2 regions of the Psychrobacillus sp. FSL K6-1415 genome follow, and region 1 is predicted to be linked to the other one. Evidence: riboswitches for the same ligand, from Rfam matches in the RefSeq annotation. Region 1 holds a riboswitch; the other holds the start of a gene.

Region 1 (15,182 bases):
CGCTACACTGGAGACCATGGTGAATGAAATGGATTCACTTGCCGAAAATGTAGGTTTGGTCTTTGCAAACAGAAAGATTTGGTTCGAAGAAAACGGTGTTTTACGTGAGGGATCTATTCACAAGGGACTTAACTATGCAGACAAATATGAGGTATTGGAAAAGTTTCAAACGCATTGCCCAAGAATGTATCGTTACTCCGCACTTAAAGAATTAAATGGTTGGATGTCTACAATTCAAGGAGAACCTCTTTTAGCAGATGATTTTGCAATGTTCTTACGTCTTGCTGAGCACTACAAGCTACACTGGATTGACAAAGACTTATATCATCAGCGTCGACATAACACCAATATAACTATAAAAGAAAAGGAAATATTAAATAACCAATTCCGTATACTTGCTCAAGAAACATTACTACGTTGGGGGAATCTGTATAAAGCAAATTTTGAAGTAATTGATGGTACTATAACGAAAATCAATTTAGTTCCCACTGGAAAAGAGATGACTAAACAATGAAGGTATTAATTATATTTGGGACTCGTCCAGAGGGTATAAAATTTGCACCAATTATACAGGAACTAACGAATACGAAAGAAATGGATTGCGTTTTGGTAAATACAGGACAGCATCGAGAAATACTCGACCAAGTATTATCACTATTTTCAATTACCCCCCACTACCAATTAAACCTCATGAAACCAAATCAAACATTAGAAGAAATAACATCGGAAATGATAAAAAAAATTGGAGAAGTATATGAGAAGGAAAATCCCGATTTAGTGTTAGTGCTTGGTGACACTGTAACGACTTTCACAGGTGCCTATACAGCTTTCTTACACCGCATTCCAGTCGGTCATATTGAGGCTGGCTTGCGCACATTTAAAATGTACTCTCCTTTTCCAGAGGAAATGTATCGAAAACTTGTCACTAGTCTTAGTAGCTATCACTTTGCCCCAACGGAAAAAAGCAAAAATAACCTCTTACAAGAAGGTATTCCAGAGAACAGAATCTTCGTAGTAGGGAATCCAGTAATAGATGCACTCCTTGACGTTACTGGTAGACCATATACCTTCCCACCAAACATACAAAAAATAATAAATAATAATCGACGCATTGTTTTAGTGACTACACATCGACGCGAAAATTTTATAAAACTAGAAGGTATCTACCTAGCTCTCAAACAGTTATTAGAGGATTTCGATGACATAGAAATTATCTTTCCGGTCCATCCTAATCCAAATGTAAGAAAACAAGTACAGAAACATTTATATACAGACAATATTAGCTCTCGTATACATTTAATTGACCCATTGGACTACGAATGCTTCTCTCACCTAATGAAGCATTCCTATCTCATAATTACAGATTCTGGAGGTATACAGGAAGAAGCTCCAGCACTTAATGTTCCAGTGCTAGTTGTCAGGGAAAGCACAGAACGTATCGAAGGAGTGGAAACCGGAACGTTACAATTGGTAGGGACAGACAAAGAAAAAATTTTATCAGCTACCAGGAAACTACTTAAATATCCAAGTGAATACTCAAAAATGGCCAATACTCTTAATCCTTACGGAGACGGAACCTCAGCAAAACAAATAGGCACCTTATTAAATAAAATAGAAAAGAAGATATGAGTATGGCTACTCATACTTTTTTCTATTTACATATGCAATGAAACTACAACACAAAAAAGAAAAGCATTTGCTAAGCATGCTTTTCTTTTTTTGATTGTGATCGACGATTCAGTAAAAACACATACAAAAATGCACCCGCTCCTAGTAATCTCAATCCAGAGCTAATATACATAGAAGAATTCATGCCAATAAGATCTAAGGACCAGATCCCAATCTGTGGCGCAATAAACGCTACGAAGGCTAGAAGCACATTATACGTTGTAATACAGTACGTACGATACCTTTCAGGTGATTGCTCCAACAACAAGTTAAATAATAGTAGGACAGTACCAGATAAGAAAAACCCGGAAGTTGTTTGAATTAGAGTTAAATAGTATAGATTGGTAGATAGAACTGTTAAAAATGGAGTTGTTGCCATTCCAATTGCTGACCATATGAAGACTTGCATATTTGAATACTTATCCGCCCATTTTTTCCATAATGGAAAAGTTAGAAACTGCATAAGCATACTTCCAACGGAGAACATACTGATCCAAAAGATTGTTGCTCCTGCTATTCGAACATTATAAATATTAAACAGGCCCCAAGCCATTTGCCAACCAAAGTTAAATAACAGAGCAGCTACTAAAAACCAAACATAGCTGGAATATTTAAAAATACTCCAGTCCATCGATTTCTTTTTTATTTGCTCACCTGTTGTTTCAACAACATCTTCGTCTTGTCTTAATATGAAAAATACTTCTAGTAATCCGAAACCAAGTGCTAATACAAACAGAACTTGATACGCAATAATACTCTCGGTGGCATCTCTCATTAGAACCCCAATTAGTAATGTTGAGATTAGTCCAACCAACGTTAATAGACGATTACGGTCACTAAAAAATTGTCCTCTTCTCGATTCATCAATCATTCCACTTATCAATGTTTGCCACCCTACATTGGCTATCGTGTTCGGAACACTTATAAAAGCAATAATCCCTAGGAAAGCCCATGACTGAAGCGAATTAGAAGGTAAATAAACAACAAGTACAATTAGCAAGAACATTAATCGCGCTAGTAAAACAGACATTGCCACTAGTTTCTTTTGGGTACTTGCTCGATTAAGTAAGATTGCTGCTGGTATGGTCATTAACAGTGCCACTAATGGAGGTAAAGAGCTTATTAAGCCTACTTGATAATTAGTAGCCCCTAAAATGGTTATAGCAAAAATAGGGAAAAAGTTATTGGAAAAGTTAAGCGCTATGGTAGATGCCATTCCATGATAAATACTAATTTTTTCATTATATGGTCTCAATTTTTGTCAGCCCAATCAATTTTTAATAGAGGATATGCTAGAATTATATACTTGCTTTGACAGAAAACAAGTACTTCGAGACACAAAATTTTCATATTTTCCCTACGATAAAAACACCAGTAAATACTTGTTCATTTAGTGACAATAAGTGGTCTTTTATTTACAATTGATTCGTAAAGAGTATAATGTGTAGATGATGTAAAAGTACATTTACTGGGTATAATGGATTGCAGGTAGGACTGCATAATATATAAACAAGCTTCACTTTATTTGAGAAAATGGGGTGGTATCAAAAATGAATCAAGAACAACAACTGACGCTTGTAGAACATTTAACAGAACTTAGAAAAAGACTTATTATTGTTGCATCGACATTTATCCTCTCACTTGCCTTAGGATTTTGGTTAGCACCAAAAACACTCACGTTTTTAAAACAGCAACCTACAGCTGCTCATGTAGAGTGGAATGTCTTCGGGTATACGGATGGTTTAATGATCTATGTAAAATGCGCGCTGATACTAGCCATATTAATAACTCTACCAATTGCATTACATCAGATATGGTTATTCGTAAGACCAGGCTTAAATGAAAACGAGGTAAAAGGGACGGGCTATTTTATTCCGGTGTCATTTCTTCTATTTTTGCTAGGGATTAGTTTTAGTTACTACATTCTTTTTCCACTTATGTTAAATTTCATGTCGAATATCAATGATTCAATTGGCGCTTTGGAAACGTATGGGATGAAACAGTATTTTACTTTTATGTTTAACCTAGTTATTCCCGTAGGAATTGTATTTGAATTACCTGTAATTATACTATTCCTAACCAAATTGGGTATAATAACTCCAGACAGATTAAGAAAAATGAGAAAAATATCTTACTTTGTATTAGTAGTAGTGGGAGTTTCTATTACTCCACCAGACTTTATCTCTGACTTTATCATTGTCGTCCCATTATTATTGCTATTTGAAATTAGTATCCTTGTTTCGAGCTGGTCTTATAAAAAACAACTTGCGAAACGAGCACTTGAGGATAAAATGTTAGAACAATAAATTACTGCACACTGGCCACTGAATTTATAATCAAAGACTTAGAGGAGGAACTTCCATGCCAAACATTGGAGTACCAGGATTAATCATCATTTTAATAATTGCTTTAATCGTATTCGGACCATCTAAATTACCTCAATTAGGTAAAGCAGTTGGACAAACATTAAGAGAATTCAAAAACTCTACAAAAGATATCGTTGATGATGTAACAGAAGAGTTTAAATTAGATGACAAAGAAACAGACGTTAAAAAGAAAGCTTAGTAAGAAACTATCCCTACCTGTTTCAATAGGTTTTGGATATTGAGCTATAGAAAAGGGCTTGTCATGACTAATCATGACAAGCCCTTTTTTACGGTAATTTTATAGCGTTTATCTATTTAAAGTCGTCCTTACAATTTTTGGAACAATCCGGTGGGTTTTCTGGTCTCCAAAGTGCCTAGAATACTTGATTGGTGAAACAGAAATCTATATACATTGAATCAATTTCATAAAGAATATTATATAGTTAAATCCGAACAACGTTAATTTCCGCTCGGGCGGACGCTTTCCGCGGGATCGCTTAAAAAAAACGATAATATATTGCGATATTAAGTAAACATTCGTATTTTTAAATGAAACAAGTAATTATGAAATTGACTACATTATATAAAAAATCCCCTGTTATGCACCAATGCTTAACAGGGGATTTACTACCTATAGATTTTTGAAAAATACCCGTATCACATCTGCCCCACCTATAATGGTTCCCAGCGATCCAAATAAGTTGGTTAATACAACGACAAGTAAAACTCTAGTTACTTTGTTTTTCCAAAAACCTTTAATCGTAAAGACATCTTCCGATAACGTTTCAAAATCTGCTATCGTTGGACGCTTGATATACGCTTGGACAAGTCCTGAAAACCAACCTGAAGCTAAAATAGGATGAAGCGCTGTAACTGGTGCTGTTATAAATGCTGCTAGAATTGCTAATGGGTGTCCTAATGCAACTGCTGCTCCAACTGCCGCCATCGAACCTGTCCAAAGGACCCAACTCAATGCCTGATCAAAACCAGCAGAAGGATTTGCAAAGAACGTATACACGATTAATGCCACAATCAGAATCGGAATAGTCCAACCAATTATTTTAGGGACAACCGACTTTGGTGGTATAGCTGATAGCTTAACTAAATCCTGCTCTTTGTGAATTTCTTTTGTAATACCAGGTACATGGGCAGCTCCTAATACAGCAACAACTTTCACCCCCGGTGCTTCTTTAATTTTCTGCGCCAAATACTGATCACGTTCATCGATTAACGGTGTTTTAAGCTTGGGAAAGGATTCCGTAAACTCAGCTAATACAGCATTTAACGTATCCTTGGATTTCATATTCTCCATTTCTTCTTCCGATATTGTATCCTTACTGAAAATACTAAAGAAAACGGAAGTAAGTAATTGCGATTTCCCAGTCCATCCAAGATTATGCCATATACGTGAAAAAGTAGTTTGGATATTACGATCTGCTAATACAAGCTCTGCTCCATTCTCTTTAGCACTTGCTATACCTTGAATCATTTCCTGACCTGGCTTAATATCAAACTGTTTAGCCATGCGATTTTGGAAAGAAGAAATTGCCAAGTTCATTAATAGTAGGGTAGCTTTCTTATCCTTAATAACTTTAAAGATATCCGTCTGTTTCCACTTATTATTATCTTTTATAGATTGGTATCTTTGCTCATCCAATTCAATGCAAACAGAATCCGGTTGCTCTCTATCGATAACTTCCTTTACCTGCTCTGCACTTTGCCTTGAAACATGTGCCGTTCCGATTAATATAATCTCTTTATTATTCACATATAAACGTGTAATATTTTCCTCGGACATAAACTACTTCCTTCACCTAATGTATTATCTCTTAGTTAGACTTCTAAAAGATTCTCTACCCTTCATAATGAAGCAGATTATCCTAAATTTCAACGATGTTTCCTCTTTATTTATAATAATTTTGAAAAAACTCTATTTGTAAAGAGCAATTTCTACTCACTAAGCCCGAGTAAATCGTTTCTTCGCATAAACGTAAGTTACTGCCAGTGCCAAAACTAATACTGTTCCTTTAATAATATCAAATGCATAGTAAGGTAAATTTAAAATGGTTAAACCATTCAGTAGGATTCCAATAACTGCCGCTCCAAAAAAAGTGCCCAGTGCATTAGGCTTCCCAATTCCTAGTACGGAGTAGCCGACAAAAACTGCAGCAACCGCCTCCATTAAAAGTGGGGTGCCGGCGTCAATTTGACCTGATCCTACCCTCGCTGTGAATAATATTCCAGCCAATGAAGCAAAAATACCCGAAATGATGTAAGCGATAAACTTCACTTTACGCGTGTTCACTCCCGACAAGGTTGCAGCTTCCTCATTTCCTCCCGTCATATACAGAATACGCCCCCAACGAGTATGATTGAGAACAATATATGCTATTACCACGAGTATTAGCATAACCCAAACAGGTACAGGCAAACCAAGCAACCTACCTTGACCGATCCAAAGAAATGCCTCTGAGAATTGTCCTGGAGCTGTTTCACCAGAAGTAAGTGGCATATTATTGTAAATCGAGTATCCTTCCGTATATGTCCGATGAAATCCCGCAACAATATACATCGTACTTAATGTAGCTAATAAATCAGGAATACCTATAATTACAATTAGGAAACTATTAACCAAACCAACTAATACTCCAACTATAATAGGCAAGATTAGTACGAGCCATATAGGCATTTCATACCAAACCATTAGAGATGCGGTCACAACTGTCGATAGCGACATAGTAGACCCAACACTTAAGTCAAAACCTCCTACTACAAGTGTGAAGGTCACTCCCAATGCTAATAGGGTAACGATAGAAATAGAGCGTAGAATATCAGTGAAATTTGCATATGTAAAAAAAGCATCACTTATTGAACTGAAATAAATAATAATACAAATAAGTAACGCAATTGCCCCAAACTTAAATAAAAAATTGACAGCTCTTTCTTGCAACTTATTGTTCTTTACCACCGCTTGCATAAAGCAAAATCCTTTCTTGGGTCGCTTCTTTCCGTGATAGTTCCTTCACGATTTGACCATCATACATAATTAAAATGCGATCAGAAATTCCTAGAACTTCATGAATTTCACTTGAAAAGTAAAGACAGCCCTTCCCTTTTTCAGCAAACTCACGAATCATCCTGTAAATGTCTGTTTTTGCACCAATGTCAACGCCTTTTGTTGGCTCATCAAACAAATAGAGAACCGAATCCAACGAAGTCCATTTGCCTATTGCAACTTTTTGCTGATTTCCTCCACTTAAATGAACAAGCGGCGTCTCTGTACTATTTGTTTTTATTTGTAATCGTTCAATGATCACCTTTGCAAAGGATTTTTCTTTCCGTTTATTCATAAATAGAAAACGAGAAAAATTTTGTAAATTAGGAAAAGATGCATTGGTTTGCAATGTTTCTTGAACAAATAGTCCTTCTTTTCGTCTCTCTTCTGGAATCAGGACCATCCCTGCTTTTATCGCATCGTTTGGATGCTTTAACTTCAAGGTGTTTCCTAAAATTTCAATGCTTCCTTCTGTATGTGGAGAATATCCGAATAACGTTTTAGCTAGCTCTGTTTTTCCAGCCCCTACAAGACCGACAATACCAACAATTTCTCCTTCAGACACTTTAAAAGAAATATTCCTTACCTTCTCTCCTCTCGAAATATCTTTAACATGAAGTAATACGTTTCCTAATGCGTGTGTTCGAACAGGAAAATCATTATGATAAGAAGTTCCTAGCATAGCTTCAATTATCTCTTCTTGGTTAGTCTCGGAAGTATTATAGGTTCCCACTAACGTACCTTCGCCCATAACAGTTATCCGATCGCAGATTTCAAATACTTCTGGTAATCGATGAGAAATGAATATACACCCTACTCCATTTGCTTTTAGTTTTTTAATAACTGAAAATAATTTTGTAGATTCAAGAAGAGATAAAGGTGCCGTTGGTTCGTCGAATATAATAATCTTTGCAGAACTAATAAGTGCACGAGCTATTAAAACCAACTGCTTTTCTGCTAAAGACAGCATAAATGCTGGTTTTTCTACTGGAATATCCTCAGCCTGTAGCTGCTTCAAGGCTTTCCGCGCTTCGCTATTTAATTTCTTTTTGGAGATAAACATATTAGTTCCAGCAACAATTGAATCCAGTAATATATTTTCTGCAACTGAGAGTTCTAAAACAATAGCGGTATCTACCTCTTGATATACACAAAAAATTCCTAGATCCTTCGCGATTTTAGGAGAACGTATACGTATTTTTCTTCCTTCTAACAATATTTCTCCCATGTCTTGCTCATACACACCCGAGAGTACTTTCATTAGCGTACTTTTCCCAGCGCCGTTTACACCGAGTAAAGCATGTACTTCACCTTTTTTAAGATGAAATTCCGCTTTTTTCAAGGCATTAACTTTTCCAAATGATTTATCAATACCCTTCATGGAAAGAAAAGAATTAAGCATGAATTTCTCCTTTCTTAGAAAAAGCCGCCCTATTAAAACAGGACAGCTTAATTTTTTTTATCTGTTTTCTTCTAATCCTTTTAATTCATCTGTGTAACCCTGATCACTTGCTCCCCAACCTTCAATATAGTCACTTAGTTCACTAGTCGTTACTGTTTCTGCCGGTAATTTAGATGCATCAACAAAAACTGGTTCTAATACGACTTTTTCTTCTACATTCCCACCGTTAATTTTTTGGTATAAATAACGGACTTGAATACGACCGATATCCTTAGGATCTACTGCTGCCGATGCAACCCATGGACTATTGTCATTTTGAATCATCTGTAAATCTTCATCACTCATATCGATACTATATACCTTAATATCCGTACGTCCTGCTTGTTCTATCGCTCTAACTGCACCCTTTGCAAACTCGTCCCAAGCAGCCCAAACTGCAGTTATTTCACCTTTATTTGGATATTTTTTTAATACCGCTTCCATTTGTGATTGAGTGTCTAAAGCTGTATTTTGCGTGGCTGCACCGAATGTTGCAATTTCTTTAATCCCTGGATTCTCTCCTAGAAAATTCTCATACGCTATTTGTCGTCTTTCCATCGGCGCAAAACCTGCTACCCATATTTTTACGATATTCGCATCACCATTTGAATCTACCGCTAGCTTCTCTAGCGTCATTTTAGCCATTTTTTCATCACCTTGTTCTAAAGAGGTTACCCCTTCGACTTCTACTCCTGCATCAAATGCGACAACCGGAACCCCTTTTGCTACTGCATTCTCTACTCCTTGGTTCAGTGCTTCTTTTGTACCGTGATCTATTAATATACCGTCTACTCCTTGATTCACCGCGGCATCTAAATTGGAGGCCATTTTAGATAAATCCCCTTCAGAAGTAAACACTGTTACATTTCCACCAAATTTCTCTACCTGCTCTTTTACACCTTCAATATATTGAGCTGAAAATGTCCCTAAATTTTGTTGCATAACTAATGCAATTTTTTTACCAGTTAGCGGATGTTCTGAAGCCTCTCCCTTACTGCTAGATGATGTACTTGCTTCTCCTTCAGCTTTTGGTTGACATGCACCTAACAATACTCCAATAACCAAAATCGTGAATAACAACCAATACTTATTAGTTTTCATTAATTTTCTCCTTTTCAATTGATTTCGCTAATTTAGCGGAAATATTATCACAATAATCTGGATAAATAATTCCTTTTTCCGTTATAATGGCAGTGATATATTTAGCTGGTGTCACATCAAAAGCAGGATTGAAAACTTTTGTATTTGATAGAGCAATAGACTTGCCGTTAATAAGTGTAATCTCCTCTGCCTTCCTTTCTTCTATTGGAATTTCTACTCCATTATTTATGGATAAATCAAATGTAGAGGATGGTGCTGCCACATAAAATGGAATTCCATATACGAAAGCAAGAATAGCTAAGTTAAGAGTTCCTATCTTGTTTGCTGTATCTCCATTTTTTGCTATCCGGTCTGCACCAACAATAATTGCTTCTATTCCCTTTGCACTTATTGTGTGTGCAGCCATACTATCAGTTATAAGTGTCACATCGACTCCTGATTGCTGCAGCTCCCACACTGTCAGCTTGCCCCCCTGAAAGACAGGTCTAGTTTCACATGCGAATACTTCAAACTCTTTGCCAAGTTCCTTTCCTAGATGAAACGGAGCTAAAGCAGTACCATACTTTGCAGTGGCAATAGAACCCGCATTGCAAATGGTCATTACCTTGGTTTTATCACCTAGTAAATAAAGTCCAAATTCACCAATATTCCGACAGGACTCCTCATCTTCTTTGTGAATTACAATTGCTTCTTCAATTAATATCTGCTTTGCATCCGAAACACTATCTACTAAACTCACTATTTTCAACAAACGGTCAAGTGCCCAAACTAAGTTGACAGCAGTTGGCCGGGATTCACCCAAATATGTTGCATCTTTTTTTAGTAATGCTAGAAAATCTATCATCGAATTTGTTTTATAGCCCTGGGCCTCAATAGCTAATCCATATGCTGCCGTAATACCAATGGCAGGGGCACCACGAACTTTCAAGGTAATAATCGCCTCGTAAACATCTTTGAGTGCTTCAAGTTTTATATAGACAATTTCATGAGGAAGTTTCTGTTGATCTAAGACTACTAACTGCTTACCATCCCACTTAATCGATAATGGAATACTCATAAATAATTTCTCCTAGCAACTCAATTACTGCATCTATTGAGTCTATTTCTTGACGACTCACTATTAATCTTTCTCCAGTTTTTAGAGTTTGTTTTTTTAGTAAAATTCGTTTCTTTTCGTTTTCAATATTGTCCAAGTCTTTCACATGTGCGAGTCCAATTGTTCTACGAATAAGCTCACAGCCTGCGAATCCTAGTGAATCATGGAATATTTTTTCTAGCAAAAATGCTTTGTATCCCTCTATATCTTTAAATGAATCGAATTCACTCAGTTCCAAAAAACCTGCAAATTTAGTAGAAAAAGTGGTCCAAGTGTTTCGTATATGACCATGTATGACATCACGTTGTTTGCCTTCTCTGGTAATAGATTGGACTATTAAATTTGCTAAAAACAATCCTATATCAAAACCAATAGGACCGTAAAAAGCAAACTCTGGATCGATCACTTTAGTTTCTACTTCACTCGCAAAAACACTTCCTGTATGGAGATCTCCGTGCAGCAAGGCTTCCGCTTCGGTTAAAAAACTTCTTTTTAATTTTGCCACTTCAAGCTTTAATAATTTGTTGTTCCAGATTGCTTCTACTTCGACTTGTAATGCAGGTTCAAAGTCATTTGTTTCATGGTCAAAAAAAGGATCGGTAAAGATTAAATCCTCTGTGATCTTACACAATTCCGGATTTGAAAATTCTATTACAAGCGCTTTTTTCTCAAAGGGGTGAAGAGCAAAATCAGAAGTATGATAAAGTGTTAGAGCTAGGTAGTTCCCTATATCTGTCGATAATTTAGGGTAGGACTCACCTTTTATCAATCCTTCACGTACGATTGTGAGATGAGATAAATCTTCCATGACTGTGATAGCTAAATTTTCATCCGTTTCATAGACTTTTGGAACTAGATCGGCAGCATATTCTCCATGTCTTTTTAAGGCACTAGCTTCAATTTTTGCCCTTTTTAGAGTTAGCGGCCAGCTTTCCCCTATTACTTTTGCATAGGGCAAGGCCTGTTTAATAATAACTCCACTGCCACTCGTTTGATCTGTTATAAGAAAAACATAATTTAGATTTCCATCACCAATTTCTTCGCAAGTTAATTTAGCTGTATTCGGGAACAAAGATAATTCGCTTGCTAGAGAAATTGCAGATTCTGGTGTTAATGATTGATATTGTTTTGTCGCTACTACCGCCATTTAATTCTTCCTTTCATTCTCAAAATAAAAAACCTCTTTCCAAAAGAAAGAGGCCAAGAATAAGAGATTCTGAACCTCTTATCTCTCAGAAAGTAAACTTTCTGATGGAATTAGCACCGTGCCTTACGGAATCTTACATTCCGGCGCATAAAGCGCCCCGTCTCACAACGGTATTACGGTCGGTTGCTGGGCGTCATCGGGCCATTATCCCTCTGCCTGCTCTTGATAAGAGTGCGGTACAAGTATGATGTTTGATTAGAATCCTAGCATAATAGAAAAAGTTATGTCAACAGTATTTTGAATATATATACTTTTTAATTTTCTTGTTGACAGAAGTTTTATTGCATGGAATAATCAATATAATTTATTAAACATCAACTGAATATTTTTCTTATTTAGAGCAGGTGGAGGGACAAGCCCTATGATACCCGGCAACCGATTCATTTTTGAACACGGTGCTAATTCTTGCAGCCAAAAGGCTGAGAAATAAGAAGTTGTTAAACTATTAACCTCTTCTTATTTGAAGAGGTTTTTTATGTTATCTGGTCAGCGCTAGTCTGGGCTACATAGGCGCTTGCGCATTTATTTTAGTTAGGAGTGAAAAAATGAGCGGAATCACTGCGCACTATCAACTATATGGAAAATCTGGCTCTTTTGAAAAAAAGGCAGAAGATATTGCACTTGGATTGACTATTGGTTCTTGGACTGACTTAGCTTTGTTAGAACAAGAACAGTTAAAAAAACATAAAGGAAATGTAATATCCGTTACCGAATCCAAGGATATCCAGCACCCCTTTCACCCTGAAAAAATAAAAGCAGAAATTAAAATATTCTACCCTGCTGCAAATTTTTCTACTGATATTCCAGCAATATTAACAACGGTCTATGGCAAACTATCCCTAGACGGTGAAGTGAAGTTATTAGATTTAGAATTCGATACGAATCTTTTGTCTCATTTCCCCGGACCACGCTTTGGCATTAAGGGTGTTCGAGAAAAATTAGGAGTTTATGAACGTCCGCTAATCATGAGCATATTCAAAGGAGTCATTGGAAGAGACATAGAATATTTAGCAGAACAACTTAAACAACAGGCATATGGTGGAGTTGACCTTGTAAAAGATGACGAAATCCTATTCGATAATCCACTAACTTCTTTTGAATCACGTATTGCTACTGGACGAGAAGTATTGAGACAGGTGTATGAAGAGACAGGACATCGTACTTTATATGCAGTAAATTTATCAGGACGTACATTTGAATTAAAAGATAAGGCCAAAAAAGCCCGAGAACTTGGGGCAGATGCACTTTTATTTAATGTTCATACTTACGGATTAGATGCCCTTCAGATGTTAGCAGAAGACGATGAAATTCAATTGCCACTTATGGCACATCCAGCTTATAGTGGAGCATTCACTTCCTCAGCATATTATGGAGTTTCAACATCACTTATTCTAGGAAAACTTACTCGTTATGCAGGAGCAGACTTTTCATTATTCCCTTCTCCTTATGGCAGTGTTGCACTAGAAAAGTCTATAGCTCTTTCTTTAGGTGAAGAACTAACAAAAGCCAGTAAAGTTAAACAAAGCTTTCCAGTTCCATCTGCAGGCATTCACCCGGGTCTCGTACCCCTTTTAATGAATGACTATGGAATCGATAGCATTATTAATGCTGGAGGTGGTATACATGGTCATCCAGCCGGTGCAACTGGGGGCGGTTTGGCTTTTAGGCAGGCAGTAACAGCTGTTTTAGAAGAAATTCCATTAGTACAGGCAGCAAAACAACATAGTGAGTTAAAAACTGCACTTGAATTATGGGGGTTATAATATGAGTAAACTTGTAGTTTTTTGTGACTTCGATGGAACTATAACCAATCAAGATAACATTATGGCAATCATGGAAAAATTCGCTCCACCCGAATGGACTCCAATTAAAGAGGATATTTTAAGTCAACGTATTTCCATACGAGATGGTGTAGCAAAGATGTTCTCTCTCCTCCCTATTGAATCAAAAGATGAAATTATTTCTTTTGTACTTGAACAGGCTGTCATCCGCGATGGTTTTAGTGAATTTGTATCTTTTACAAAAAATCATAACATCCCACTTTACATCGTAAGTGGTGGTATAGACTTTTTCGTCCATGAGCTACTAGAACCTTTCAGGCCATTTGCAGGAGTTTATTGTAATGTATCCGATTTTTCTAAGGATACAATTCACATTGAGTTTCCACATAGTTGTGATGAACAATGTACTAGCCAAGGATGTGGTTGTTGTAAACCATCTATTATTCGTACACTTCTTGACCAAGAAGCTATGAGTGTTGTAATTGGGGATTCCATTACCGATTTAGAAGCGGCAAAATTAGGAGATATCATTATTGCAAGGGATTTCTTAATCGAAAAGTGTGAGGAATTAAATATTCCCTATGAACCTTTTGAAAACTTCCACGATGTGATAGACATTATGAACGCTAGGTTAGGCGTGAAATTATGACATTACAAGATAAATGGGATGAACTTGCGGACATAAAAGATGAACTCGCTGCAAGAGATTGGTTTATGGGAACTAGTGGAAACCTCGCTATTAAAGTACGTGATAATCCTATGGAGTTTCTAGTAACTGCAAGTGGTAAAGATAAAAAAAAGAGGACATCGGAAGACTTTTTGCTTGTTGATGCTACTGGAAAACCAGTAGAAAATACTCCTTTAAAACCATCTGCTGAAACATTACTCCATTGTGCAATATATCGAGAAACAAATGCTGCTTGCAGTCTTCACATCCATACAGTTGCAAATAACGTTATCTCTGAGTTGTACGGTGATAAAGGTTCAGTAGATTTTCAAGGCATTGAACTCATTAAAGCTTTTGGTATGTGGGAAGAAGATGCAATACTCTCCATACCAATTATTCCTAACTACGCTCATATTCCCAAACTTGCGGAAGTGTTTACAACTTATATTTCTGCTGACAAAGGAGTAATCCTTATTCGTAACCATGGTATAACTGTTTGGGGAAAAGATGGGTTTGAGGCAAAAAAATTACTAGAAGCTTGTGAGTTTTTATTTCAGTATCAATTAGCATTACACCAAATACACTTAAAATAGAAAGGAAGATTCTTGATGGCTATTATTAAAATCCAAGAAACAAGTGAAACAATTGAAGCACAAAACGAGGTAGAAGCATTTTTAGAAAGTCAGGAAGTAATTTATGAACATTGGGATATAGACAAGTTACCAGAAAACCTTCGTGAAAAATTTAACTTAGACGACGATGAAAAGCAAGAGATTCTAAAAGCTTTCAAAAGTGAAATA
Region 2 (15,182 bases), 1.3 Mb from region 1:
GTTGGTTGTGAAGGAAGTCACATCCAACAAGCATCCTTAAAAAATTCACCCGGTAATCAATAAATCATTACGTCTGTCCAAAGCACTTCGAAAACGATAGTAACAAGTATTGCTCAAAAGGAACGGTTATTGATTTATATGCTTTTACACTATTAGTTCAAAACGGTTTTCAATGTCTCTAAGTTTTTGTTCATCAATGTAAAATAATTTTCTTTGTTATTGATATCTTCTTTTGATAATACTCCTAAGTTGTGTAGAACCAAGCTTTCTGCGCCAATTTCCTTTTGAATCACTTCTGTTAGTTTGGATGAAACATTTTGCTCAAATAAAATATAGTTTATATTTTTTTCTTCTGCCAAATCGATTAACTTAGTTAGTTCTTTTTGGGATGGTTCATCTTGTGAATTCAGTCCAGCCACTGCTAATTGTTCTAAACCGTATGTGTTCGCTATATAACCAAATGCAGCGTGAGATACAAAGAAGGTTTTATTTGCTGCTGTATGAGCCATTTCTTCAAAATCTGCATCTAGTTTCTGAAGTTCATTAACGAGTTCCTCATAGTTTTTTTCAAAAGTCTCTTGATGTTCAGGTGAAATTTCCACTAAAGAGTCCTTAATAGAAAGTGCAAGGCTTTGACTAATTTTAGGTGAGATCCAAACATGTGGATCTATATCCCCATGATCATGTCCTTCATGGCTGCCATGCTCTTCAGCCGCTACATCCTCATCATCGTGATCATGTGCTTCCTCAGTAGTAGCTTCCTCGTGCTCGTGATCATGTGCTTCCTCAGTAGTAGCTTCCTCGTGCTCGTGATCGTGTGCTTCCTCAGTAGTAGCTTCCTCGTGCTCGTGATCATGTGCTTCCTCAGTAGTAGCTTCTTCGTGCTCGTGATCGTGTGCTTCCTCAGTAGTAGCTTCCTCGTGCTCGTGATCATGTGCTTCTTCAGTAGTAGCTTCTTCATGAACGTGATGTGATTCTTCAAGTTGTTCATCTGATACTGCATCCACAGTAGCTACCATTTTCACATGTTCCTCTGCTAAAGTCTTCTTAGCATTATCGACAAAACCTTCTAAGCCAAGTCCTATGTAAAAAAACAAGTCAGCATCTGCAAGTGCCATCATATCCTTTTGGGTTGGTTCAAATGTATGTTCATTTGCTCCTGCTGGGTAAATAGATGAGACGTTTACAGATTCTCCTCCAATACGTTCAGCAAAGTATTGTAGTGGATACACCGTTGTATATATTTGTACTTGCTGATCTTTAGTTGCAACATTCTCTTCATTGTTTCCACAAGCTGCAAGTAACAATAAAAGAAAAAGAATACTTCCTAAACAAATTCGTTTCAATTTATTCACTCTCCTAAATAGTAATGATTACGTTTTGAAAAAAGATAACTTCATTAGATTACAGCACTTTCGAAAAAAATGCAAGAAAAAATAGCCTTTGTATTATTATTTTTTCAAAGGCCATTCATCAGGAACGGGATCAATGCCACCTTCATGAAAGGGATGGCATTTAGATATTCTTTTTACAGTTAAAATACTTCCTTTAATTGCCCCGTGTTTTTGAACTGCTTCTACTCCGTAATGGGAGCATGTTGGATAGAAACGGCAACTAGGTGGGGAAAGTGGTGAGATAAACTTTTGATAAAAGCGAAAAATAGATATAATTATATGCTTCATGGATTATTCAGCATCCTTAGGTTTTGGATCAATTTTCGAAGGCTTGTCATTCATAGCTAGCTTGTACAAAAAAGAAAAGCCAAAAATACTTAGTATTATTGCTGCACCTAATATCCAAAATACCATTATTGCTCACTCCAATTAACTTATCGTTATGTTTATTGTATGAAAAATAGAGGTATATTGAAAGAGAAAGCAACTAAAATTAAAGGGAGAGTGACAAATTTATGTCAGCAGCACTTAATAAAGAATTAAATAAACAAGTAGCAACATGGTCGGTTATGTACACTAAATTACATAATTTCCATTGGTATGTAAAGGGACCGTCATTTTTTACTTTACATGCCAAATTCGAAGAGTTATATAACGAAGCTACACTTAATATGGATGAAATTGCAGAGCGTTTATTAACACTAGGTGGCAAACCAGCGGCAACATTAACAGAACACTTGGAGTTATCAGTAGTAAAAGAAGCATCCAGCAAAGAAACAGCTGACCAGATGGTACAATCTGTTGTAGATGACTTTGATAAAATTATGAAATCTCTTAAAAAAGGGATGGAAGAAGCTGCAAAAGATGAAGATGATATGACGGAAGATGTACTAAACGCAATTTACCAAAAAACAGAAAAACATCAATGGATGTTAAATGCATTTTTAGGAGATACCAATTCGACCAAAAAATAATATTCGCTTCATAATAATCTAGGTTAACCGATATAAAGAATGTTATGAAGGAGGAATCTCTGTGGACATAAACTCCATTATGTCATCTAATTTACTTCAGTTGCAACAAACTGTTCAAATGAGTGTTTTGCAAAATGCTATGAACATGGAAACTGTTGCTGCGGTAAAATTGTTAGAAGACATGCCTCAAACAGCTGCTCCACATCCTTATAAAGGGTCGGCTGTAGATATTCAAGGGTAATAAGAACAGCGGTAGCGCCTAGCGTTAGCCCTAAAAGTATTAAAAGAGTGACAGTAGGGGTTTCATTGTCTTGGTCTGTCCATTCTAAAACGACTCGAGGGGCTAGGCGTTAAAGCTTAGACAGAAGCTGATTAAAAGGTATATTATTTATAACCCAAAAACATGCGCTATTTGTGCATGTTTTTTTATTTTTTGCTCAAACTCTTATAAAAGGATGTGTGAAAATGACCTTGTACAAAGTGTATATCTCCGTAAAAAGTCAGCAAGTATATGCTTATCCCGATGAATCTCAGTGGGAATTTGAAGTAACTGCAACTAGGAATGAAATAAAAGTATTTGAAAGACTTTTTTATCAATTGAAAAATGTGCAAAGCAGAAATTTTCTACGAGCACATGAACCAATGTCTGTAAAGCCGTATCATGTGGACGGAGAAAATGATCAATATGATAGAAGGCTAAAAAAAGTGTATGCATGGATTCATGAATTCACTTCGGAAGAGAGTAAACGATTTATAGAACAGCTACCTTATTTTCAAAGAAGAATGGAGGTTCAACTATGAGCAAGAATTTAAATAGAAAAGGTAATGAAAACCCTGTAACTTATCGAAATGTTAGCTCACTTCTCAATCAGTCTCCACAAGATAAATCAAAGCAGAATATTGCACAAAATAGAGAAGAAGGTAATGAAGATTACAAAATGGGACCTCCCAAAGAATAGTTATGATTGGTTCTTCGTGAGCTTTCTTTATGAATAGGAGATTAGCATTTGTCTGGTTATCCAAAAACGCAATAACCTGTTTCAAAAAGTTGTGGTAGGGCTACGGACGTACAAACACCATGAGATTACCGCTTTTTGGTTGTAGAGTCCGTCACAACCAACCAGCATCTCTAAAAATTCACAAGGTAATAAATATTCCAACAAGACCTGCTCAAAACGATAGGAACAGGTTTTGAATGTAAGGAACCAGGCGTCTACTTGCCTGGTTTTTCTTATGTATATGGTAATATTTAAAGAAAACAAGGGGGAATCAGAAAATGTTTTCTTTCGAAGATTTAAATGGATTTCAAGTACAGCTATCCTTTCAGCAAGGAAGCTTTTCTATTGAATCTAAGCATGTATTAGTTTTAGCAAAGCATAATGGAAAATGGTTGTTAACGAAGCATCCAAAAAGAGGATTGGAGTTTCCGGGTGGTAAATTAGAGAAAGGGGAAACTTTAGTTGAAGCAGCGATTAGAGAAACAAAAGAAGAAACAAATGTAGATATAGTAAATCTAGAATGGCTTGCTGAATATATGGTATTAGATAATATCCCTTTTTGTAAAACTGTTTATATAGCAAAAGTTGGGTATATTAATATGGAGCAGACAAGCTTTGAGACAGAAGGAGCTTTCTGGTTATCCTCAGAAGAACTTACTCGTAGTGAATATTTAAGCTTCCATATGAAAGATGATGGAATGAAAGCCATTTTAAAGAAGGTGAAAGAAATTGAAAATAAATGGAACGATTGAAAAGGTTCTCACTTATCCATCTCCAAACCCTAATATCATAATGAGCGAAATTACATATTGGTCCTGTGGTCTTCGAGTAAAAGGAATGTTAGCAGTACCAAAAAAGCCAGGAAACTATGATGGAATTTTATATTGTCGAGGTGGCATGCAAAGTATCGGTATGGTTCGACCTGCACGAATTGCACAAATCGCCTCTGAGGGATTTGTAATATTTGCGCCATATTATCGAGGTAATCGTGGTGGTGAAGGAAGGGATGAATTTGCTGGAGAAGATCGCTGGGATGCTGTTTACGGAGTAGAAGTATTAAAGCGATATTGCATTCCAGAGCGGATTCACTTATTTGCATTTTCTCGGGGTGGTATCATGGGCTTATGGATTGCTATTCTACGCAATGATATTACATCCTTAGTTACATGGGCTGGTGTTTCTGATATTTATTTAACATATGAAGAAAGACTAGATATGAGAAAAATGATGAAACGTGTAATCGGAGGTACTCCTACTAAATTCCCATTAGGATATGAGCAGCGAGATGTATTACCTCGTATAGAGGAGACGAACGTGCCCACACTTATAATACATGGTGAACGAGATAATAATGTATCTTTTGAGCATGCAAAGGTTTTAGAGCAAGCATTAATAGGGAATAGTATACCAGTTGAAACCTGGTATTATCCAGAATTCACACATTTTTTTCCAAGCAAAATAAATAGACGTGTAGTAAAAGATGCATGTCAATGGATGAAAAATCAGAGAGGGGTTTAAAAATGGGCAATGTTGTAGTAACAACTGAGGCAATGAGTGTAGAAGGGAAATCTTCGTTTCCTGTAGATACTAGTTTTTGGGAGGATTTGTGGGATCAATACACAAATGAATTCGAAGAAGTGGTGATCCATTGTTGGATGGAGGAACTAGACATTTTAGAAGAATTAAACTCTCGAGCAGTTTCCGTTCAAACGGAAGGACTAATGAAAGTGTTTACTATTAATCTCACGGATGAAAATAGGCTCTATTTTAGAAATTATTCGGTTGATCCAAAAGGTGGTTTAAAGTGGTTTACGATGTTTTTCCAACAGGATGGAGTTGAACAAATGGAAGTAGGTCACTATGGTTCAGAAATTATTCTATATAAGGTCAATGAAGAGGAAGCAGAGAAGTTTGTAGAAATATTTCCGAAAATAGCTGATAGTGAATATCATGCGACTAATGGTGACTAATGCTAATTATAGGTTACAATTATCTATCTAGAACAATTCCGGTTGAGAGTCAATTCCCCGGTAGTTAACGTAAGTTTATATGTAAGTGGAAATCAGAAACTTTATTGTTTCTGATTTTTTTGTTATAAGTGAGTCAATTTCATAATTAGTTGTTTTATTTAAAAATACAAATACTTAATATCGTAATATTTATTCGTTTTTTTAAAGCGATCCCGTTGATTGGAGTGGCAGGCGGCGACTCCAGTGGGAACAGCGCGAGCTGAAAGCCCCGCAGGAAAGAAAATGGTCGAACTTTGTTTGACCAATGTCTTTGCGACGAGTAACCGCAGGCATATGTTTTCGTAGTGACGCTGAGATTGAAGCCATGCCCGCGGAAAGCGTCCGCCTAAAGAGTAAATCAGCTTTGTTCGGATTTAACTATATAATTTTCTTTATTAAATTGATTCAAGTAACAATTAATTTTATTAGGTGAAAATAATGAAGTCGATGAATATCTATGATAAGAAGAGATGCTTTTAAAAAGTGGACTAGATCAGTTCAAAAAATGAATCTTTTTAGTTTGGAAATCCGTATTAGAATTAATTAATCAGAAAAATCTTAAAGTTCTAATAGGGGGTAAGTTTAATGAATAAAGTTTATATTATTGCAGTTACAGTAGCTATTGAAACACTTTCACTTTGGTTAGTTTCACTTTTCTTTGGATGGAGTTTCATAGATACGATATTTTTAGGGGGACTTGCTATATTTGGGTGTGTTTGGTTATTTCAATTAAATAACAATCAAACAAATAACGAATATAATGCTTTTGCAAAAGGACAGAATGGTCTAGACACCGGGGTTATAACGCCATTTCGATTTAAGATGACCCCTATTACCATGGGGCTTCTGGCTTTTATAGCGGGTAGTTTTTTGGTGACGGTTGTTAAATATTATCCATATTTTTTAAATTAACAAATTTTAGTAAATGTAAAATACTCAAAATAAAGAGCCCAAAATTTTCATTTTGGGCTCTTTTATATTTTAAATTTATTAAGCTAATGGTCCGCCTTTAACGGAAATATCTTCAGATACTGTACCAAACTTTTTAAAGTTTTCACGGAATGACTGAGCTAGCTCAGCTGCTTTTTGATCATATGCAGCTTTATCTGCCCAAGCATTACGAGGTATAAGTACCTCGGAAGGAACACCTTCCACTTGCATAGGAATAGCTAAGCCGAATACTGTATCTGTTTCTGTAGCAGCATTGTTTAGCTTGCCATCAATTGCAGCACGAACCATAGTACGAGTGTATGAAAGCTTCATGCGGTTACCTACACCGTATTCTCCACCAGTCCAACCAGTGTTTACTAAGAATACTTGTGCACCGTGCTCGTCAATTTTCTTACCAAGCATTTCTGCATATACCGTTGCATGTAATGGTAAGAATGGTGAACCGAAGCAAGTAGAGAATACTGGTTGTGGCGATGTAACTCCACGTTCAGTTCCAGCAAGTTTAGAAGTAAATCCACTTAAGAAGTGGTACATTGCTTGTTCTTTTGTAAGTTTACTGATTGGAGGCAATACGCCAAATGCATCAGCGGTTAAGAAAATAATTGTATTTGGGTGACCAGCAACAGAAGGCTCTACAATATTTTCGATATATTGAATTGGATAAGCAGCACGAGTATTTTCTGTTAATGAATTATCAGCATAGTTAGCAACGCGTGTTTCCGCATCTACCACTACGTTTTCTAATACTGTTCCAAATGAAATAGCATCCCAAATTTGAGGTTCATTTTCACGAGTTAGGTCGATACATTTTGCATAACAACCACCCTCAATATTAAATACGCCATTATCAGACCAGCCGTGCTCGTCATCACCGATTAATTTACGGCCAGCATCTGCAGAAAGGGTAGTTTTACCTGTACCTGATAAACCAAAGAATAATGCAACGTCTCCGTCATCTCCAACATTTGCAGAGCAGTGCATTGGTAAGATGTCTTGTTCTGGGAGCAAATAGTTCATAATAGAGAATATTGATTTTTTCATCTCACCAGCATATTCAGTACCACCGATTAACACAGTGCGTTTTTCCATGGATACAATGATAAACGTTTCTGTACGGGTACCATCTACAGCAGGATCCGCTTTGAAATTAGGAGCAGAAAGAATAGTGAAGTCTGTTGTATGTGTAGCAAGATCTTCCTGTGTTGGACGGATAAATAACTGATGAGCGAAAAGATTATGCCAAGCGTATTCGTTAATTACTTGAATACCTAGACGTGATTCTTTATCTGCCCCTGCATATCCTTTAAACTCGAAGATTTCGTCTTGTTTGTTTAAGAAGTTAATCATTTTTTTATATAGAGCATCAAAAACGTCAGAAGAAATTGGTTGGTTTACTGAGCCCCAATCGATTTTGTCTTTTGAAATAGCTTCATCTACTATATACTTATCTTGTGGGGAGCGGCCAGTATATTTCCCTGTTTCGGCTTTTACTGCACCAGTAGAAGTTAAAACAGCTTCTCCTCTTGTTGTAGCTTTTTCCACAAGTTGTGGCACTGACAATTGGCTGCTAACGTTATTTCCTGCTAACAATTCTTTCAGTTCACTCACAGTATCGATTGAATTCATCTTGAATATACCATCCTTTTTTTATATTTCCTCTAAAAAAGAGGAAGTTTTTCTAGATATGTGAAATAGTATAACACATTAAAGTAATTAGTCTATACTAATGAAGCTAATATTTTTCTTTTGTGAATAAAATGCAAACAAAAAAATAGTTGACTTCTGCTACTTATTTACGTATGATGATGAATTGAACGGATACTCTTATCCCGAGCTGGTGGAGGGGTCAGGCCCTATGAAACCCGGCAACCTGTAATTGTTTTATTATTACAAAGGTGCCAAACCTGAGACAAGGTGAAATTCCTTGATTTGATAAGAGTGAAAGGTGCTTATGATATTAATACCTTTCCTCATGTGTATTTACGTGAGTGAGAGGTTTTTTTATTTAACATCGCCCTTTATCCTTGTGTGCCAAGTCCGAAACGGCTTCAAGTTAACTTCAATTCACAGCAATTACATTTACTCTTATGTGATGAAAATGCATGAAACATTTTGAATGGCTTGACATGGGAATGAGTACCGTATCAATTCTTGAGAGAAATCTCGCGGGATATAGGAGGAATAATCTATGACGCAACGTCGATTATTTACATCAGAATCAGTAACAGAGGGCCATCCAGATAAAATCTGTGATCAAATCTCTGATGCAATTCTAGATGCAATTTTAGCAGAAGACCCAAATGCTCGTGTAGCTTGCGAAACGAGTGTGACGACAGGACTAGTATTAGTTGCTGGAGAAATTACTACATCTACATACGTAGATATCCCTAAAGTAGTTCGTTCTACTATTAAAGAAATTGGCTATACACGTGCTAAGTATGGCTTTGATGCAGAAACTTCTGCTGTGCTTACTTCAATTGACGAACAATCAGCTGATATCGCGCAAGGTGTGGACCAAGCTTTAGAAGCAAGAGAAGGCTCTATGAGTGATTCTGACATTGATGCAATTGGAGCAGGAGACCAAGGTTTAATGTTCGGCTATGCTTGTAATGAAACACCAGAGCTTATGCCGCTACCTATTAGTTTAGCGCATAAACTATCTCACCGATTAGCACAAGTTCGTAAAGACGAAACTTTAGACTATCTTCGTCCAGACGGAAAAACTCAAGTAACAGTAGAATATGACGAAAACAATAATCCTGTTCATATCGATACAATTGTTATTTCAACACAACATCATCCAGAAATAACTTTAGAACAAATTCAAAAAGATATTAAAGAAGTAGTAATTAATCCAATTGTTCCTACAAATTTAATAGATGAAAATACAAAATACTTTATCAATCCGACTGGACGCTTTGTAATTGGTGGACCACAGGGTGATGCTGGCTTAACAGGACGTAAAATTATTGTAGATACTTACGGTGGTTATGCTCGTCATGGTGGGGGAGCATTCTCTGGTAAAGATCCAACAAAAGTTGACCGTTCTGCTGCTTACGCTGCACGTTATGTTGCTAAAAACATTGTTGCTGCTGACCTTGCAGATCGTTGTGAAGTACAACTTGCTTATGCAATTGGTGTAGCTAAACCAGTTTCAATTGCTGTAGAAACTTTTGGTACTGGAAAGGTAGAGGAAGTTGAATTAGTTTCATATATTCGTGAACTATTTGATCTTCGTCCAGCAGGAATTATTAAAATGCTAGATCTTCGCCGACCAATATACAAACAAACAGCTGCATATGGTCACTTTGGTCGTACAGACATTGATGTTCCATGGGAGAAAACAGATAAAGCTGCAGCGTTAAAAGAAAAGGCTGGATTATAAGTAGTATGAACAAAAAAGGCTTTCCTATAATGGAAAGCCTTTTTTCATACAAATAATAACTTTCCAATAATACAGCTGATTTTCGTTTCAGGAGGAATTGAACAGCATATATAGTTTTCTTTTACCAGAAAGATCATTAACAAATTTTATTTTTGAAGGGATTTATAGTATTGACCTTTTTCTACATATTCCCGGATAATTCTTTGTACATCAGCTTTATCGTCTTCATTTAGCTCACGCACCACTTTTGCTGGGCTGCCTAATGCTAATGAATTTGGAGGTATTTTTTTGCCAGGTGGTACGAGACTTCCAGCTCCGATAAATGCACCATCTCCAATTTCAGCACCATCTAAAATAATCGATCCCATTCCTATTAAAGCTCCTTTACGTATAGTACAACTATGTAAAGTCACCTGGTGTCCGATAGTTACTTCATCTTCAATAATAAGTGGCTTATTTGGACTCTGATGTAAACAGCTTAAATCTTGTATACTTACTTTACTTCCAATAATAGTAGGAGCAACATCCCCTCTAATTACCGTATTAAACCAAATTGTAGTCTCTGGACCGATTGTCACATCACCTGTTATTGTGACATAATCAGCTATAAAAGCAGAGTCGTCAATAGTCGGTGTTTTACCTTTATATGGATAAATCATTTCGCATACACTCCTTTTGAAATTAGATTATAATTAATCGTATCAGACATAAAGATTGAATGAAACCTAATACCATGAAATTGCAAGGAAAGAAAAGAGGTTTGTTTATATGTGGAAATGGGAAACAGAAGGAAAGCCTAAAGCAGTAATAGTTATTGTTCATAGTGCTTATGAGCATCACAGAAGATATGCTTGGTTAATTGAAAAGTTAAGAAGTTCTAACTATCATATTGTAATGGGTGACCTGCCAGGTCATGGAGAATTAAAGAAATCAAAAACTATTCATGATGAATCCTTTGAACAGTATAAGAACTACATTAAACAAGCGTTGCAAGTTGCAGTTACGTATGATCTTCCAATATTTTTAATGGGACATGGCTTTGGAGCCACTTTACTTATAAAAGTTTTGCGTAAACTAGATATTGAATACGCTGGCGTAATACTAACATCTCCATGGTTACAGCTTCAAAAGCTCCCTTCGAAATGGACCAACACACTAGCAAAGTTATCAGTACCACAGAAAATCAATCATGATATTCACTTAAATGAATTAACGAGAAATTATGAAGTGTTCCAACAATTCGCATCAGATCCCACCTATAGAACCTTCATTTCGACAGAATGGTACAAGGAACTCCAAGCACTAATAAAATCTGTGAATCAATTGACCATCTCCATACCAAATAAACCGATTCTTGTTATGACTGGAGAGCGGGATAAGATTACAGATACAAATGCTGCAGCTAGTTGGTTAAGAAAACAAGAACTTTCTGAATATCAATTCAAAGAATGGAAAAATTGCTTCCATGATCTCTACCAAGAACCGGAGCGGGAAGAAATCTTTACATATTCTCAGTCATTTATCAATAATGTACTCACAGACATTGGCTATATTGTTTGAAATTAAAACCCTATCTACTAACTGTAGATGGGGTTTTTGTTTTTTGGAGCTTAACAAAAGAATGAGTATATACTAAAAGTTGACATAACACCTTTTGGTTATATATAATATAACACCTAAGGGTTACATAACAAAGTTGAAAAAGGAGCTTTTTTCATGAAAGAAAATTTACCTGATATTACGCAAACAGTTTTAGTAGAGGCACCAATACAAAAAGTATGGAATTATGTTTCAACTGCGGAAGGAATCTCTGCTTGGTTTATGCCAAATGATTTTCAAGCTATGGAAGGATACGAGTTTACTATACAGTCGCCATTTGGACCATCACCATGTAAGGTGCTTGAGATTGACGAACCACATAAACTATCATTTCAATGGGACACAGATGGTTGGTTTGTTACATTTCTTTTGAAAGAGATTGGTACTCAAACTGAATTCACATTGATTCATGGTGGTTGGAAAGATGGAGAAGCTCTAGTTCCAAAAGCTAAAATGTCCGGTGCAGCTGTCCGTGGCACGATGGAACAAGGTTGGGTTGGAATTGTACAAAACAAATTTAAGCAAGTTGTCGAAGTTTAATGGAAGAAGTTGTTAAAAAGGTGGATATTTTTCAAGCGATTGCTGATCCGACAAGAAGAGATGTCCTTAGACTCTTAGCAAACAAAGAGAGATCTATTGCCGAAATATCTTCCCATTACGATATGAGCAGAACAGCGATTGTTAAACATCTTAATGTATTAACTGATGCAGGTTTAGTGAATGGTCAAAAGTCAGGTAGAGAAAAAGTGTATCATTTACAACCGGAGCCATTGACGGAAGTAAAGCAGTGGCTAGACTACTATGAACAATTCTGGAATAACAAGCTTTCTAGATTAAAGTTCCTAGTAGAAAATGAAGAGTAGAAATTTAATAGTTAAAATAACCCCGTCAGCGCTACTGATGGGGTTATTTTAACTTGGTCAGAGAAGTTCCTTAACTTCTAAAAGAGCAGGAATAATTTTCAGTATGTTTAGTTCAGGGGAGCCAGAGTCCTATTTAATTCTATTTAGGGCTCTAATAGGTGCCATAAATTTTTCATATCCCCCCAAAAAAGTACATTGGTATTTAAATTAGTTGTAAATAAAAGAGCTTTATTATATAGTATTAGTGTAATATATAACTAGTACACGAATACACTATGCTGATGAAGATAACAAAAAAAGGAGATGAAAAATTGAAAGGGTTGTTGTTGAGGGAATGGACTCTTTATAAGTCATGGCTTTTCGGTTCAGCAGTATTTAGTATTGGAGTTATTTTAATTCTTCCAATACTATTGCAAAGGTATTTAATAACAGAGGCAGCCATTCAAGAGATAAGGATGGTTTTAATGTTTTTAATGCTTAGTTTTAGTGTTGTTAATCACTTTGCTCAGTTTAATAAATCATTAAATACCGACAATGGAAAAAAAGATATGTGGCTACATAATCCTCATTCTATGCATACATTGATTGGTGCCAAATTATTATTTAGCTTAGGTATTTATTTTGTTAGTAATTTATTCATCACTACAGCAGGGATATATTTCATGTCAGATGTAATTTTAGGTAGCTTCGCGCAATTTCTTATTCTACAGCTTCTAATATTAGTTGTTATGCTATTAGTCGGTATCTCCGTAAGTATTATATGGTTATTCTTCTGGACAATTTATTTGGAAGGTAAATATTGGATCGGAAAATTATCACTTATTGCTACAGTAGTAATATTCTTTTTAATAGCTAGTTTATTACCGAAACTATTTAGTTTTCTTTCACTTAATAAGGTACTGAACCAAGGTGAAATATCTTTAAAATTCATAGAAGGTTATTTACCTACTATTGCATTAAGCAATTTTATCTTTGATATGGGTTCTATTTATATTGTAGAGGAATTATTTAGCTGGATAATCTTTGTTTTGTTATTTTGGAGTGTTTGTAAGTGGTTGGAGAGGGTGGTTACGAGATGACGCAGGATTTCACTCGTGATAAGCCTATTTATAGTCAACTAGTTGACCTAATTTGTGGAGATATCTTAAAAGGAAACTTACAACCAGGAGGCAAAATGCAATCAGTTCGAGAATATTCATTGGAGGTTGGTGTTAATGTCAACACTGTACAACGTGTATATAAGGAGCTTGAATCGATGGGGCTAACAGATACAAAACGTGGTCAAGGAACATTCATCACAACAGACAAAGCACGTATTTCGCAGTTACGTGAGGATATGAAAATCGAATTGATCAATCAGTTTCTTCAATCTATTTCAGCATTTGGATTTTCAAAGGAAGAGATTGTACAAAGTTTGCTGAGAAAGGATGGGACTAAATGATTCACTTACAAAATGTCTCATTTAATTATCAGAGGCAGGAGGTTATCCAGGAATTAACACTGACGTTTCCTATTGGACAGATAATAGGTATAGCTGGAGAAAATGGGAGTGGTAAGTCAACGCTGTTGAAAATGATAGCGGGTATACAAAGACCTCGAAAAGGAACTATTACAATTCATAAAGCGTCATTGTCTAGATTAAATGCAGTGGACGTTGCGTATTTACCTGATATGGATTTGTTTTATAGCTTTTATACAGCGAAGGAACTTTTCGCATTCTACGCATCTCAATTCCCTGATTTCTCTGTAGAAAAGGCAATGGAAGTAGCGGAATATTTAGAGGTTAATGTAAATGTGAAGTTGAAAAAGCTTTCAAAAGGCAATCGTGGTCGAGCGAAGATGGCAGCAACCCTTGGTAGAAATACTCCTTACTATGTGATGGATGAACCTTTTTCTGGATTAGATCCAATTGTACGTGAGTCGTTAATAAAGGGGCTCATTCGGTATACGAATGTAGAGACGCAATCGATTATTTTATCGACCCACGAATTACATGAAGTCGAACCAATACTTGATCAGCTAATAGTTTTAAAAGATGGGAAAGTAATTGCCCAGGATGAATTAGAAGCAATCCGCTTTAACACAAATCAGGATGCAGTGAGCTGGATGAAAAATGTAACGAAAGAGAAGGTGACAGTAAATGAGTAAGCCAATTGTTCAATTAAAGAATATTACCAAAATTATCAGAGGAAAAACACTTATCGATAATATGTCCCTAGAGTTATTTCCTGGTCAAATAACTGGATTTTTAGGGCCAAATGGTGCTGGTAAAACTACTACTATCCGTTTAATGACAGGTCTAATGCATCTTACAAGTGGGACTATTACTATTGAAGGTGCATCTATTGCAGATGATTATGAAAAGGCAATTGCTAATGTAGGGGTTATCGTTGAAAATCCGGAAATGTATAAGTATATGTCTGGCTATAAGAACTTGCTTCATTTTTCCAGAATGCATAATGGTGTAACAAAGGCAAGGATAGATGAGGTGATTAACCAGGTAGGGTTAACTAAGCGAATCCATGAAAAGGTGTCGACATATTCCTTGGGTATGCGTCAACGATTGGGATTAGCTCAAGCATTGCTACATGATCCGAAGTTCTTAATATTAGATGAACCAACGAATGGTTTGGATCCAGCTGGAATTCGTGAGTTCCGGACGTATCTTCGCAAAATAGCACAGGAGAATAATGTTTCTATTTTTGTCTCTAGTCATCTTCTATCAGAAATAGAGTTAATGTGTGACCGTGTTGTTGTTATTCAAAATGGTAAGCTGATTGATGAACGGATGATTCAAAGTGATGAAAAGACACGTATGCAACTTAAGGCAGAGCCATCTGGAGTAGTAGAAAACTATCTGAGTTCAAATGGCTATGTATTTACATTGCACGAAGGAGTATTTTTACTTGATTTGAAAGAAGGGAAGGTACCAGTACTGATCAACGAACTTGTTGCCCAACAGGTTCAAATTTTCGCTATTTCAGCAGTGCATGAAACGCTTGAAGAACA

Evidence for each region. A riboswitch is a leader RNA that binds a small molecule or an ion and turns the genes downstream of it on or off. The one in region 1 is predicted to bind S-adenosylmethionine.
Region 2: linked by a shared signal. The riboswitch ahead of metK (methionine adenosyltransferase) and the one ahead of mtnK (S-methyl-5-thioribose kinase) in region 1 are both predicted to bind S-adenosylmethionine.

Annotation. Positions count from the first base shown of each region.
Region 1 is NZ_JBBOOQ010000001.1:4,161,681-4,176,862, forward strand. It holds gene MKY60_RS20540 (glycosyltransferase family 2 protein) at 1-514, shown strand, start outside; gene wecB (non-hydrolyzing UDP-N-acetylglucosamine 2-epimerase) at 511-1,629, shown strand; gene MKY60_RS20550 (MFS transporter) at 1,700-2,923, opposite strand; gene tatC (twin-arginine translocase subunit TatC) at 3,219-3,974, shown strand; gene tatA (twin-arginine translocase TatA/TatE family subunit) at 4,030-4,233, shown strand; gene MKY60_RS20565 (TraB/GumN family protein) at 4,666-5,832, opposite strand; gene MKY60_RS20570 (ABC transporter permease) at 5,992-7,011, opposite strand; gene MKY60_RS20575 (sugar ABC transporter ATP-binding protein) at 6,986-8,491, opposite strand; gene MKY60_RS20580 (sugar ABC transporter substrate-binding protein) at 8,549-9,631, opposite strand; gene mtnA (S-methyl-5-thioribose-1-phosphate isomerase) at 9,621-10,688, opposite strand; gene mtnK (S-methyl-5-thioribose kinase) at 10,666-11,874, opposite strand; SAM riboswitch class I at 11,950-12,106, opposite strand; SAM riboswitch class I at 12,263-12,367, shown strand; gene mtnW (2,3-diketo-5-methylthiopentyl-1-phosphate enolase) at 12,480-13,697, shown strand; gene MKY60_RS20600 (2-hydroxy-3-keto-5-methylthiopentenyl-1-phosphate phosphatase) at 13,699-14,364, shown strand; gene MKY60_RS20605 (methylthioribulose 1-phosphate dehydratase) at 14,361-14,975, shown strand; gene MKY60_RS20610 (1,2-dihydroxy-3-keto-5-methylthiopentene dioxygenase) at 14,991-15,182, shown strand, end outside.
Region 2 is NZ_JBBOOQ010000001.1:2,867,254-2,882,435, reverse strand. It holds gene MKY60_RS13665 (metal ABC transporter solute-binding protein, Zn/Mn family) at 153-1,355, opposite strand; gene yidD (membrane protein insertion efficiency factor YidD) at 1,452-1,682, opposite strand; gene MKY60_RS13655 (hypothetical protein) at 1,686-1,808, opposite strand; gene MKY60_RS13650 (Dps family protein) at 1,910-2,368, shown strand; gene MKY60_RS13645 (putative motility protein) at 2,430-2,609, shown strand; gene MKY60_RS13640 (hypothetical protein) at 2,834-3,169, shown strand; gene MKY60_RS13635 (hypothetical protein) at 3,166-3,327, shown strand; gene MKY60_RS13630 (NUDIX domain-containing protein) at 3,645-4,118, shown strand; gene MKY60_RS13625 (alpha/beta hydrolase family protein) at 4,096-4,884, shown strand; gene MKY60_RS13620 (hypothetical protein) at 4,887-5,336, shown strand; gene MKY60_RS13615 (hypothetical protein) at 5,961-6,287, shown strand; gene pckA (phosphoenolpyruvate carboxykinase (ATP)) at 6,366-7,952, opposite strand; SAM riboswitch class I at 8,148-8,265, shown strand; gene metK (methionine adenosyltransferase) at 8,515-9,711, shown strand; gene MKY60_RS13600 (gamma carbonic anhydrase) at 9,858-10,370, opposite strand; gene MKY60_RS13595 (alpha/beta hydrolase) at 10,480-11,271, shown strand; gene MKY60_RS13590 (SRPBCC family protein) at 11,428-11,850, shown strand; gene MKY60_RS13585 (ArsR/SmtB family transcription factor) at 11,850-12,173, shown strand; gene MKY60_RS13580 (hypothetical protein) at 12,485-13,252, shown strand; gene MKY60_RS13575 (GntR family transcriptional regulator) at 13,249-13,614, shown strand; gene MKY60_RS13570 (ABC transporter ATP-binding protein) at 13,611-14,321, shown strand; gene MKY60_RS13565 (ABC transporter ATP-binding protein) at 14,314-15,182, shown strand, end outside.